Regions from separate parts of the Streptomyces sp. CA-106110 genome, predicted to be linked through region 1. Evidence: riboswitches for the same ligand, from Rfam matches in the RefSeq annotation. Region 1 holds a riboswitch; each other region holds the start of a gene.
What was found. A riboswitch is a leader RNA that binds a small molecule or an ion and turns the genes downstream of it on or off. The one in region 1 is predicted to bind cyclic di-AMP.
Positions count from the first base shown of each region.

Region 2: another riboswitch for cyclic di-AMP. It lies ahead of ACQEXA_RS33760 (transglycosylase family protein); the one in region 1 lies ahead of ACQEXA_RS30060 (M23 family metallopeptidase).
Region 3: another riboswitch for cyclic di-AMP. It lies ahead of ACQEXA_RS23480 (NlpC/P60 family protein); the one in region 1 lies ahead of ACQEXA_RS30060 (M23 family metallopeptidase).

Region 1 covers NZ_JBNJNB010000001.1:6,520,477-6,524,922, forward strand. Annotated here, with positions in the region: tRNA gene ACQEXA_RS30050 (tRNA-Met) at 89-162, shown strand; gene ACQEXA_RS30055 (PP2C family protein-serine/threonine phosphatase) at 308-1,528, shown strand; cyclic di-AMP (ydaO/yuaA leader) riboswitch at 1,757-1,913, shown strand; gene ACQEXA_RS30060 (M23 family metallopeptidase) at 1,925-2,959, shown strand; gene ACQEXA_RS30065 (aldo/keto reductase) at 3,140-4,084, shown strand; gene ACQEXA_RS30070 (PrsW family intramembrane metalloprotease) at 4,145-4,446, opposite strand, start outside.
Region 2 covers NZ_JBNJNB010000001.1:7,302,906-7,307,351, forward strand. Annotated here, with positions in the region: gene ACQEXA_RS33750 (cytochrome P450 family protein) at 220-1,527, shown strand; gene ACQEXA_RS33755 (transglycosylase family protein) at 1,706-2,668, shown strand; cyclic di-AMP (ydaO/yuaA leader) riboswitch at 2,868-3,033, shown strand; gene ACQEXA_RS33760 (transglycosylase family protein) at 3,038-3,718, shown strand; gene eno (phosphopyruvate hydratase) at 4,029-4,446, shown strand, end outside.
Region 3 covers NZ_JBNJNB010000001.1:5,124,196-5,128,641, reverse strand. Annotated here, with positions in the region: gene ACQEXA_RS23485 (tellurite resistance/C4-dicarboxylate transporter family protein) at 1-393, opposite strand, end outside; gene ACQEXA_RS23480 (NlpC/P60 family protein) at 502-1,674, opposite strand; cyclic di-AMP (ydaO/yuaA leader) riboswitch at 1,683-1,852, opposite strand; gene pcrA (DNA helicase PcrA) at 2,260-4,446, shown strand, end outside.

The sequences.
Region 1 (4,446 bases):
TGCACGGGCCGGAATGAGCTGGTGAAAGCGGGTGGGCGTAAACCCGTGCGCTTCACGTCGCGCGTATGGCTTACACTGGTATCACCGACGCGGGGTGGAGCAGCTCGGTAGCTCGCTGGGCTCATAACCCAGAGGTCGCAGGTTCAAATCCTGTCCCCGCTACTGATGGCCGAGGGCCGGAGTCCGAAAGGGCTCCGGCCCTCGGCGTTTCCTCCGTCCGACGCGAGGCCACCGGTTCGCTCCCGGTCCATACCCCGGCCGGCCCACAGCGGTCGCCCTCCGCTCCCCTTCCGTGAAGCCTGGACGCGTGGTGCAGCAAGCAGGCCCGCTGTGGCTCGAGGAGTCGTACGACGACCACGACCAGCCCGGCGGCCGACCGTCCGGCGAACCCGTGCCGGCCGCCGGTGCCGGGGACACCCCGTCATCGCGTCGTGTCGAGCGCGAGAACCGTCGTTTCTTCTGCGCGCGGGCGTTCCTGAGCGCCCTGCCCGCCCTGCTCATCGCCGTCGGGACCGGCTACGACTTCCTCGCCCCGTCGGATGTCACGGCCGGCCCGTTGTTCACCGCCGCGCCGCTCGTCGCCGCGCCGCTCTACACGCTGCGCGGCACGGTGCTCACCGGCGTGGCCGCGGTGCTCGCCGTCCTCGCCGTCCACCTCAGGTTCGGCCTTCCCGGGAGGCCCGACGCGGTCACCGAGATGGGCACTGTCGTGACCGTCGCCGTCCTGGCGGTCCTCATCAACCTGCTCGTCCGACGCAAGAACGAACGCCTCGCCTCCGCCCGGGGGATCGCCGAGGCCGTTCAGCGTGCCGTGCTGCCCGAGCCGGCCCCACGGATCGGCGGGCTGGACGTCGCGGCCCGGTACGAGGCCGCGCAGGCCGGGGCCTTCATCGGCGGCGACCTGTACGCCGTGCAGGACTCCCCGCACGGGGTACGACTCGTGGCCGGCGACGTGCGGGGCAAGGGCATGGGAGCCGTGGCCGCGGTCGCCGTGGTCATCGGCGCCTTCAGGGAGGCCGCCGAGCAGGAGTCGACCCCGGAGGCGGTGGCCCAGCGTCTGGAGCGGGCGCTGTCGCGCGAGGGCACCCGGCGGGACGGACTCGACGCGTGCGAGGGGTTCACCACCGCGGTCCTCGCCGAGATCCCGCACGGCGGTGGGGTCGTCCGGATCGTCAATCGCGGCCACCCCGCGCCCCTCCTCCTGCTCCCGGACGGCACGCTGCGGGTACTGGAGGCCCGTGAGCCGGCGCTGCCGCTCGGCATGGGAGATCTCGGGGTCTGGCCCGACCGCAGTGAGGAGTGGGAGTTCCCGCCCGGGGCGACGCTGCTCCTCTACACCGACGGCGTCTCGGAGGCACGGGACGCGCACGGCGAGTTCTACGATCCCGCCGCCCGACTCGCAGGCCGCGTCTTCCCCGGCCCCGGCGCGCTGCTGGCCGCGGTCACCGAGGAGGTCGCCCGCCACACCGGCTGCCGCGCCACCGACGACATGGCCTTGCTGGCCGTGCGCCGGCCCGAGCGCCCTTGACGGGTGACGCTCGGTGGTCGAGCGGTGCCCCTGCGCATAACAACTGATACACCGTCAACACTTGTGAGGTATATGAGGCGTGGCCAACTCGCCCGTTTTGGGTCGGTCATGGCATGAAAGTCCTGGCCAAGTACGTCAAGGATCTGTTCAACAGCTTGGAATCCGGGCTCCGCGTCTATTAACGTTCGATAACGCAGCGCGGTCGTCCCAGCCGTCACAAGAGGCGGCTCCGTGCGCATGCCGAATCCCGCAAGGGAACCGGGGAACCACCAACTTGGGGTGAATCGGGCGTATACCGCCGCGGAAGCACGGCCGGTATACGCGCGTAGGAGACCTTCCTCTCCGAACCCGTCAGCTAACCCGGTAGGCGAGACGGAAGGAAAGGAGTGCGCCCACGTGGCGTCCAACCCGCCTGCCCAGAGCACCTCGTCCGCTCCCAACGCCACTCAGACGTTCGGGTTCGCACCCGGCGCCGAGGAGGGCACTTGGGAGGAGTGGAACCCCACTGAGGAGTCCCTCCGTCCCGTCCGCGGCCGGCACCGCGTCGGCAAGCAGCGCGGAGGAGGACTCGCACGCAGCTCCACCGTTCTGGGCGTCGGTGTGATGGCCGCCGTCGGCGCGGGCGGCATGGCCACCGCGCAGACCGGCAAGCCGCCGGTGTCCATATCCATGCCGGACCTCTCCTCGGTCACCGAATCGGCCAAGGCCCTCATCGGCCAGGACACCGCCGCCCCCAAGGGCTCCGCCACCCCTCTGAGCACCGCGGGCGTCTCCACCGCCGACGCCGCCGCGGGCACCAAGGACGCGGGTGAGGCGCTGCGCACCCGGATCATCCAGCAGGCCGAGGCCCAGCAGGACCGGATCGCCGTCGAGGCCGCCCGGGCCGCCGAGGACGCCGCCGCGCAGAAGGCCGCCGCCGCGGCCAAGAAGGCGCAGGAGGACGCGGCTGCGAAGGCCGCCGCGGACAAGCAGAAGGCCGCGGAAGAGGCCAAGAAGAAGGCCGAGGCGGAACGGCTGGCGGAACTGGCCAAGCAGTTCACGCTGCCGACCTCCTCCTACACCCTCACCTCCCGCTTCGGTGACGCCGGCGCCATGTGGTCCTCCGGGTACCACACGGGCCTCGACTTCGCCGCTCCCACGGGCACGCTCATCAAGGCGATCCACAGCGGCACCATCACGGAGGCGGGCTGGGCCGGATCGTACGGCTACCGCACGATCCTGACCCTCGACGACGGCACGCAGCTGTGGTTCTGCCACCAGTCGTCGATCAGCGTCAGCGTGGGCCAGAAGGTGACCACGGGCGATGTCATCGGCCGCGTGGGCGCGACGGGCAACGTGACCGGGCCGCACCTGCACCTGGAGGTCCACCCGGGCGGCGGCGACGCGATCGACCCGATGGCATGGCTGCAGAGCAGGGGCCTCAACCCCTGACGGTTCGGGCGGGCCCTCCGCGGCCCTCCCTCCCCGGCTCCGGCAGTCCTGACGTAACCCCCCCACGTCAGGACTGCCGGTCGTGGTCGTTCCGGGTCGGAATATGTCGATCCGGTTGTTTACGCGAATTTTGCTGCGGTTCCGGAAGGCGCCCGTCCGGTACGGGCGTTGGGATTGAGCATGACTTCTCTTCGCAAGCTCGGTTCCTCCGACCTCGAGGTCTTCCCGCTCTCTCTCGGCGGCAACGTCTTCGGCTGGACCGTCGACGAGGCCGAGTCCTTCGCGGTGCTCGACGCCTATGCGGCGGCGGGCGGCAACTTCGTCGACACCGCTGACTCCTACTCGGCCTTCGCTCCGGGCAACAAGGGCGGCGAGTCGGAGACCATCATCGGCAAGTGGGTCAAGGCGCGCGGCAACCGCCCGGACGTCGTCATCGCCACCAAGGTCAGCCAGCACCCGGAGTACCAGGGCCTGCGCGCCGCCAACATCAGGGCGGCGGCCGACGCGTCCCTGCGCCGTCTGGACACCGACTACATCGACCTCTACTACACGCACTTCGACCAGCCCGAGGTGCCCGTGGAGGAGATCATCGGCGCACTGGACGAGCTGGTGAAGGCGGGCAAGGTGCGTGCCATCGCCGCCTCGAACATCTCCCCCGAACGCCTCCAGGAGTCCCTCGACCTCTCCGACCGCGAGAACCTCGCGCGGTACGTGGCGCTGCAGCCGCACTACAACCTGGTCTCGCGCGACACGTACGAGGGCGCGCTGGAGGGCGTCGCCTCCCGCGCCGGTCTCGCGGCCGTCCCGTACTACTCCCTCGCGGCCGGATTCCTGACCGGCAAGTACCGGCCGGGTACGACGGTGGACTCGGCGCGTGCGGGGCGGGCCGGCGAGTACCTGAAGTCGGAGCGAGGACTGCGCGTGCTGGCGGCCCTGGACGAGGTCGCGCAGGAGCGGGGCGCGGAGATCGCGACGGTGGCCCTGGCGTGGCTCGCGGGCCGGCCGACGGTGGCGGCCCCGATCGCCTCCGCCCGCACGCTGGAACAGCTGCCGGCCCTGCTGGCGGTGGGGGACCTGACGCTGACGGACGACGAGGCGGCGAAGCTGACGGCGGCGTCGGCGTAAGGGCCGCCCGCTTCCCCCATCGTCCCCGCGGGTCCGGCGGCGCCGAGCCTTCCGCGACCGCTACGAGCGGTACGGGTTGTAGGTGGGATACGGCGCCGCCGGACCGTAGGGCCCCGGCCAGTACGCCGGGGCGTACCCGTAGATCGGTGGGACCTGCGGTGTCACCACCGGCGGGGCCACCGGTGTCGTGGCCCGCGCGGCGTACGCGAGCGCCGGCCGTGCCACCGACCGCCGCGCCCACAGCTCGTCCAGCAGTTCCCGTTCCCGTACGACGAAATCGGCGTCGGCCCGGCCCCGGCGCCCCCGGTGGCGCAGGAACGCGAGCGAGGTGGCGTACGCCTCGTATTGCGCCACCGAACGTG
Region 2 (4,446 bases), 780 kb from region 1:
TGTGCGGTTCCCGGGGCGGGCCTCTGCGCCGGTCCGTGGTCGGTGCCGGCATGACGGCGGTGGTGCTGGCAGGTTCGCGCATCCGGGGCGCGGCCCGGCGTCGGGCCCGCGCCTGGATCGGTCAAAGCCGCAGCAAGGCGACGCGGGCAGCCGCACCGGGCGCAAGGCCGTCGGGAAGGGCCCCGACGCGTGGCTCGGTCTGCCGGATACCGTCGAAGTGTGACCAGCCCGTCCCATCCCCAGCCCCCGGCGCCCGAACTCTTCACCTGGGAGTTCGCCGCCGACCCCTACCCCGCCTACGCCTGGCTCCGCGAGCACGCCCCCGTGCACCGGACGAAACTGCCGAGCGGGGTGGAGGCCTGGCTGGTCACCCGGTACGCCGATGCCAAGCAGGCCCTCGCCGACCAGCGGCTCAGCAAGAACCCGGCGCACCACGACGAACCCGCGCACGCCAAGGGCAAGACCGGCATCCCCGGCGAGCGCAAGGCCGAGCTCATGACGCACCTGCTCAACATCGATCCACCGGACCACACGCGGCTGCGGCGGCTCGTCTCCAAGGCCTTCACCCCCCGCCGCGTCGCCGAGTTCGCCCCCCGGGTGCAGGAGCTGACCGACCAGCTCATCGACCGCTTCGCGGAACGCGGCTCCGCCGATCTCATCCATGAGTTCGCCTTCCCGCTCCCCATCTACGCCATCTGCGACATGCTCGGCGTCCCCCGCGAGGACCAGAACGACTTCCGGGACTGGGCCGGGATGATGATCCGGCACGGCGGGGGACCCCGGGGCGGGGTCGCCCGGTCCGTCAAGAAGATGCGCGGCTATCTCGCCGACCTCATCCACCGCAAGCGTGAAGCCCTGCCCGATGCGCCCGGCCCCGGTGAGGACCTCATCTCCGGGCTCATCCGCGCCTCCGACCACGGCGAGCATCTCACCGAGAACGAGGCCGCCGCCATGGCCTTCATCCTGCTCTTCGCCGGGTTCGAGACAACGGTCAATCTGATCGGCAACGGGACGTACGCCCTCCTCACCCACCCCGAGCAGCGGGCCCGGCTGCAGGCCTCCCTCGCCCGCGGGGAACGCGGGCTGCTCGAGACGGGGGTCGAGGAACTCCTCCGCTACGACGGCCCGGTCGAGCTGGCCACCTGGCGGTTCGCCACCCAGCCGCTCACCGTCGGCGGGCAGGACATCGCCCCCGGCGATCCGGTGCTCGTCGTGCTGGCGGCCGCCGACCGGGACCCGGAGCGGTTCGCCGATCCCGATGTGCTCGACCTCTCCCGTCGCGACAACCAGCATCTGGGATACGGCCACGGCATCCACTACTGCCTCGGCGCCCCCCTCGCCCGCCTCGAGGGACAGACCGCTCTCGCCACGCTCCTCACCCGGCTGCCCGACCTGGAACTCGGGGCGGACCCGGTCGACTTGCGCTGGCGCGGCGGGCTCATCATGCGGGGATTGCGCACTTTGCCCGTAAAGTTCGCGACGGATCGTGATGTGCGGCAGCGGTCCGGCGCCGATTCCGGGGGATGACGCGGCGATCCCGCGGGCGGTCCCGGAAAGGTGACATGTGCTCAACTCTGTGATCTTCACGTGATCTGCGCTGCATTAACTTGTGACAAGTGATCGCCTGGCGCTACCTTCACGCAGCAGCGCGACGATTCGCCTCAACCGTCGCGCCGGTCCCTGCTGTCGTGTGAAAGGCAAGCGCATGCTCTCCGGGAACGGCCGTCACCGTCGCCCCCGCCAGGCTCCGGCTCTCCTTGTTGCGGCAGGGGTGACCGGTTCGGCGATCGCGATCCCACTGCTGGGCGCCACCGGTGCGAGCGCGGCCTCCGGTACCACCTGGGACCGGGTCGCGGAGTGTGCGAGCGGAGGCTCCTGGAGCGCGGACACCGGCAACGGCCGCTACGGCGGGCTCCAGTTGACGCAGCAGGACTGGGACGAGTACGGCGGCCTCGACTACGCCCCCAGGGCCGACCAGGCGAGCCGCTCCCAGCAGATCGCCGTCGCCGAGAGGATCCTCGACGACCAGGGCGTCTCCGTCTGGTCCGCCTGCGGTCTGGTCGCCGGCCTGAGTGAGGACTCGGCCTCCGCGCACGTCGACACCGGCCTCGCGGGCGAATCTTCCGACGGCGGGTCCTCCTCCGACTACGGCATTGACTCCGGACTGTCCGAGTCGTCCGGATCGACCACTTCGAGGCACTCATCGCCTTCTTCGTCCGCCTCCTCCTCTTCGTCGCCTTCCTCCGGGGGGAGTGAGAAGTCCTTCAAGGGTGCTTCCCGATCGGCGGGGTCTCAGGGTGACGGCGACGCGTCCACTGAAACGACGAAGAGCGACGAGTCGGACAAGTCCGGGCAGAGCGACACCTCTTCGAGGGCCGGTCGTCATCGCGGGAGCAGCGCCGACGAGAGTGCGGCGGGTGACCGTGCGGGCGACTCGGCCGCCCGGCATGCTTCGCGCGGCTCCAGCGCCGGGCGCGACGCCGCCGACGGCTCGTACACCGTCCGGCCCGGGGACAATCTGACGGCCATCGCCGACTCCCTTGACCTGAAGGGCGGATGGGCCACGTTGTACGACGCGAACAAGAAGACGGTCGGCGCCGACCCGGACCTCATTCTCCCCGGTCAGAACCTTGAGATCGGTACCGAGCCCGACGCTGGGCAGCAGTGAACTGCCTTGCCGTTCCAGGGGACTTCATGCCCTGGTTCGTGGCGAATGTCTGGTTTGGCGAGAGTGAGATATGAGTCTCATAAGCCCTGATCGTCTTTGAAATTCCGCGGATCGACTGCTTACGGTCGTGTCCGCTCGCCACAGCGGGCCCCCACGGTCGCAACGCCGAATCCTGCCAGCGGCCGTGTGGGAACAGTCGACGCGTCAAGCGCCGTAGGCAGGAGCGGGGGACCCAAGGTAAGCGCCGCGCCCGGACATTGACCGGGACGGCTCGGGGTGAAGCCGCGCACCACGTCGTGCGCGGCCGGGCAACTCAACCGGCCCGAACCCGACAGCTCACCTCGCAGGCGTCGGTGAGGGGATCGAACCATGCTGTGTTCCGGCAAGGGCAAGCACCGCCGCCCGTCCAAGGCCACTCGCGCCGTCACGCTCGCCGGTGTCACCGGCGCCGCCATAGCCGCTCCGCTGCTCGCGGCCGGCAACGCCTCGGCCGCCACCTCGGCCGAGTGGGACGCCGTCGCCCAGTGCGAGTCCGGCGGCAACTGGGCCATCAACACCGGCAACGGTTTCTACGGTGGCCTGCAGTTCACGAACTCCACCTGGGCCGCCTACGGTGGCACCGCCTACGCCGCGCGTGCGGACCTGGCCAGCAAGGCTCAGCAGATCGCCGTCGCCGAGAAGGTCCTCGCAGGCCAGGGCAAGGGTGCCTGGCCGGTGTGCGGCAAGGGTCTGTCGAGCGCCCCCTACAACGGCGCCGCGGCCTCCACGAACAAGTCCGCGAAGAGCACCACGACCACTCGCTCGACCGGTGAGCAGACGGCCAACCGCTCCGCGCAGCGCCCGGCTCCCCAGAAGACGGTCACCACCCCGACCGGCCAGAAGGTCAAGAAGGGCGACGGCGAGTACAAGGTCGTCAAGGGTGACAGCCTCAGCTTGATCGCCGCGAAGCACCACGTCCAGGGCGGCTGGAAGAAGCTGTTCCAGCTGAACAAGGACATCGTCAAGGACGCCGACCTCATCTACCCGGGTCAGCAGCTGCACCTGAAGTGACAGCTGCCGGGCAGCCGGCTCACAGGGTCCCCCCAGACGTGACCTCCATGGTGGGGGTCGCGTGAGATCCACCCCCGTCCCCACGGGCTCCCCGCTCCGGTGCGTGTTCCCCCGTACGCACCGGAGCGGGGCCTTTTTGCCTGCGCGCCGTGCGATTTTCACCGGGCTTTCCTCTCCTTCTTTGTTCCGAGTAGGAACAATGTGTACCGTCACCCTGTCCTGGACGGTCGGTCGGCTGGCCGCCCACCCGGGACGGATAGGCTCTAGTCGCAAGGTGCCCCGCACTCTCAGCGTCACATCCATGAAGGAGATGCTCGTGCCGTCCATCGACGTCGTCGTAGCCCGGGAAATCCTGGACTCCCGCGGCAACCCCACGGTCGAGGTCGAGGTTGGCCTCGACGACGGCAGCACGGGTCGTGCCGCCGTCCCGTCCGGCGCCTCCACCGGTGCCTTCGAGGCCATCGAGCTCCGCGACGGTGACCCCAACCGCTACCAGGGCAAGGGCGTCGAGAAGGCCGTCCTCGCCGTCATCGAGCAGATCGGCCCGGAGCTCGTCGGCTACGACGCCACCGAGCAGCGCCTGATCGACCAGGCGATGTTCGACCTGGACGCCACCGACAACAAGGGCTCGCTCGGCGCCAACGCCATCCTCGGCGTCTCCCTCGCCGTCGCCCACGCCGCCTCCGAGGCGAGCGACCTCCCGCTCTTCCGCTACCTGGGCGGCCCGA
Region 3 (4,446 bases), 1.4 Mb from region 1:
GGCCCCGGGCATAGGCCGCTCCCAGCGCAGTGCGACCGGGAGGAGCAGGCCCACCCACAGCGCGAAGGCCAGCGCGAGAAGCGCCTCGGCGAGCGGCCGCCCGCCCTGCATGGACACCCCCGTGCCCAGCGTGGCGGTCGCCGCCACAGGGGCGAGCGCGGCCGCCGTGAGAGCCTGCTGAGCCCACCGGTCGCGCTCCCACAGCACCCGTACGCCGACGTCGACGACGAGCCCCAGCCAGGCGGCGGCCGTCAGGGCGAGGGCGATACGGGAGAGGACCCCGTACCCGGTCAGATGCAGCCCGACCGACAGGATGCCGGTCGCCATCACGGCGGCCCCGGTGGCGGGCGGACGCTGTGTCCACCAGGTGCGGAGCTCGGAGGTGCCTGACATGCGCCTGATGCTAGGGACGCACACGCGCAATGGGTACGGGGCACGCGCGCGGCAGGGCCGAAAACAACCCCACGCGCGCGTGCCCCGTACCGGAAAGGGAAACCGGCCTCAGCCGGGCCGCACCACGCTGTGGATGATCGAAGCGCCGCCGTAGTAGACCGACTCCTCGCGGACGTACGCGCCGGGCTTCGGGGCGTGGATCATCATGCCGTTGCCGATGTAGATGCCGACGTGGCTGATGTCGTCGTAGAAGAAGATCAGGTCACCGGGCTGGGCGTCGGTGAGCGAGACCGTCGTGCCGGCGTTCACCTGGTCGTACGTGGTGCGCGGGAGCGACACCCCGGCGGCCTTCCAAGCGGCCTGGGTCAGCCCCGAGCAGTCGTACGAGTCCGGTCCGGTGGCGCCCCACACGTAGGGCTTGCCGATCTGGGCCCGGGCGAACGCCAGGACCTGGTCCGCCTTCGTCGCGTTCGAGGAGCCCGTGGCGGACGTGTCCGTCGAACCGGTCGTAGTGCTCGGCGTGCTCGACTGCGCCTTCTGCTGGGCCGCCTGGCGCTGCGCGGCCTCTCGCCGCGCCGCCTGCTGCCGTGCCAGCTCCTCCGCCTGGCGCTGAGCCTCTTCCTGCTTCTTCTGCTCGATCGCGGCGAGCCGCGCCTTCTCCTCGGCGGTCAGATCCGACAGCAGGTTCCGTGCGGCGGCGAGCTTCGTCTGGATGGTCGTCTTGCTCGACCTGAGGGTCTGCTGCGACTCCGTGAGCGTCTGCAGGCTCTGGGTGGCCTCGCGCCGCTTGTCCATCGTCGCGGCCTGGTCGGTGGTGTACTCGTCGACCGCCTGCTTCTGGCGACTGGTGAGCCGGCCCATCAACTGGGTCTGGTCGAAGTAGTCCTGGGGCGAGTCGGCGAGCAGGAGCGTGGCCGTGTCGGGGGCCGCGGCCCCGGTGCGGTACTGCGCGGCGGCGAACGAACCCAGCTTGTCCCGCGCCTCGTTGAGACTCTGTGTGCGTCTGGCGACGTCGTCCAGGAGCGTGTCGACGCGCTTGCGTTGGCCGGCCGTCTTCTCCTTTGCGGCGTTGTACTTCTCGGTCGCCGACTCGGCCTGGCGGTAGAGGTCGTCGACCTTTTTCTCGACCTCTTCGATGCTCGGCTTGCCGTCGGTGGAGGGCGCGGCGTTGGCCGTCTGGGAGAGCAGGGCCACGGAGGTGAGGGCCGCCGTCGCGAGGGCGGGGGTCCGTATGCCTGCGATGCGCGTGCCTGAGGGGCGGGCCTTGCGGTGCGGCGCCATGGGAGGCGACTCCTTCCGTACTCCGCCTACCGAGTTAGCTGTCGGGTTCGGGCGGGTGGTTCGGAAGGCGTGCCCTACGGCCTTGCCCCGAAAGGCGGTCGGCCGATTCACCCCAGGATCGGGTGGGTCCCCGGCTCCGGCTGCCACGAGGGCGCACCGGACTCGGCGGAAGCCGCGCGACCCGGCGACCTTCGCCGGTGGGGGTCGTACGGCCCGCCGGGAACGGTAGCCAACTGATGTGGTCCGTGTGAAGGTTGATGTTCGATATGCCCGATACATTTTCGTGACCTGGCTCATGAATCCGCCGGCCCGTGGTCAATATGGGCAGGTCTGTGATGAGTTGACTCGTTTCTGACGCGGCTGCCGGAGGGGTGTCGTCTGCCTGTCCGCACGGGCTCGAGCGGGGTCCTGGGCAGGCATGTCCGCCCCATACGATCCGTTTCCGCTGGTGACCGATCGATCCCGGAAGGTGACGCAGTCCTTGTGGTCGATTTCGGAAGATCATCCGTCGGGGAGCCCAGGCGGGCCGGTGTGTTTCCCGGGCGGCGGTCGGTTGTCGGTCGGGCGGCCTAGACTCGGAGAGCGATGAGCAGCCTCTTTGACGACAGCTTCCTGGCGGACCTCAAGGCCACCCCGGCCGCTGAGGAGCAGCCCCCGCCACCCGAGGACGATCACGCTCCGGAACCGGTTCCGGACGATCTGTTCGGCGGGCGTTTCGACGTACCCCCGGACCGTGAGGCGTACTACAGGGACGGCGCGCCCCGCCCGGTCATCGACCCCCAGGCACTGCTCCAGGGGCTCAACGAGAACCAGCGCGCGGCCGTTGTGCACGCCGGCTCCCCCCTGCTCATCGTGGCCGGCGCCGGCTCGGGCAAGACCCGTGTGCTGACGCACCGCATCGCCCATCTGCTGGCCGAGCGCGGCGTCCACCCCGGGCAGATCCTCGCGATCACCTTCACCAACAAGGCCGCGGGCGAGATGAAGGAGCGCGTCGAGCACCTCGTCGGCCCGCGCGCGAACGCGATGTGGGTGATGACCTTCCACAGCGCGTGCGTCCGCATCCTGCGCCGGGAGAGCAAGAAACTCGGCTTCACATCCTCGTTCTCGATCTACGACGCGGCCGACAGCAAGCGGCTGATGGCGCTCGTCTGCCGCGACCTGGACCTCGACCCCAAGCGGTACCCGCCGAAGTCCTTCAGCGCCAAGATCTCCAACCTGAAGAACGAGCTGGTCGACGAAGAGGACTTCGCCGCGCAGGCCGCCGACGGATTCGAGAAGACCCTCGCCCAGGCGTACGCGCTCTACCAGTCCAGGCTTCGCGAGGCGAACGCACTCGACTTCGACGACCTGATCATGACGACGGTGAACCTGCTGCGCGCCTTCCCGGACGTCGCCGAGCACTACCGCCGCCGCTTCCGCCACGTCCTCGTGGACGAGTACCAGGACACCAACCACGCCCAGTACGCCCTCGTCCGGGAGCTCGTCGGCACCCGTGAGCACCCCGTGGACGTACCACCCGGCGAGGACGAGTTGCAGCCGGCCGAACTGTGCGTCGTCGGTGACGCCGACCAGTCGATCTACGCCTTCCGCGGTGCGACCATCCGCAACATCCTCCAGTTCGAGGAGGACTACCCGGACGCCACCACGATCCTGCTGGAGCAGAACTACCGCTCCACGCAGACGATCCTGAGCGCCGCCAACGCGGTCATCGAGCGCAACGAGTCCCGCCGCCCGAAGAACCTGTGGACCAACGCGGGCGCGGGCGCGCGGATCACCGGCTACGTCGCCGACACCGAGCACGACGAGGCCCAGTTCGTCGCCGAGGAGATAGACCGCCTCACCGACACGGGCGAGGCGAAGGCGGGCGACGTCGCCGTCTTCTACCGCACGAACGCCCAGTCCCGTGTCTTCGAAGAGATCTTCATCCGCGTCGGCCTGCCCTACAAGGTCGTCGGCGGCGTCCGCTTCTACGAGCGCAAGGAGGTCCGGGACGTCCTGGCGTACCTGCGGGTGCTGGCGAACCCGGAGGACTCCGTGCCGCTGCGGCGGATCCTGAACGTGCCGAAGCGGGGGATCGGCGACCGTGCCGAGGCGATGATCGACGCCCTGGCCCAGCGGGAGAAGATCAGCTTCCCGCAGGCGCTGCGCCGCGTGGACGAGGCGTACGGCATGGCGGCCCGCTCGACCAACGCGGTCAAGCGGTTCAACGCGCTGATGGAGGACCTGCGGACGATCGTGGAGTCCGGCGCGGGACCGGCCACCGTCCTGGAAGCCGTCCTCGAACGCACCGGCTATCTGGCGGAGTTGCAGGCCTCGACGGACCCCCAGGACGAGACCCGCATCGAGAACCTCCAGGAACTCGCCGCCGTGGCCCTGGAGTTCGAGCAGGAGCGCGGCGAGGGCGCCACCGGGGCCGCCGCACCCGGCGGCACGCTGGCCGACTTCCTGGAGCAGGTCGCCCTGGTCGCCGACTCCGACCAGATCCCCGACGAGGAAGAGGGCGGCGGTGTCATCACGCTGATGACCCTGCACACCGCGAAGGGCCTCGAGTTCCCGGTGGTCTTCCTGACCGGCATGGAGGACGGCGTCTTCCCGCACATGCGCGCGCTCGGCCAGACCAAGGAGCTGGAGGAGGAGCGGCGCCTGGCGTACGTCGGCATCACCCGTGCCCGGGAGCGGCTGTACCTCACGCGGTCGGCGATGCGCAGCGCCTGGGGCCAGCCCTCGTACAACCCGCCCTCGCGCTTCCTGGAGGAGATCCCGGACCAGCAC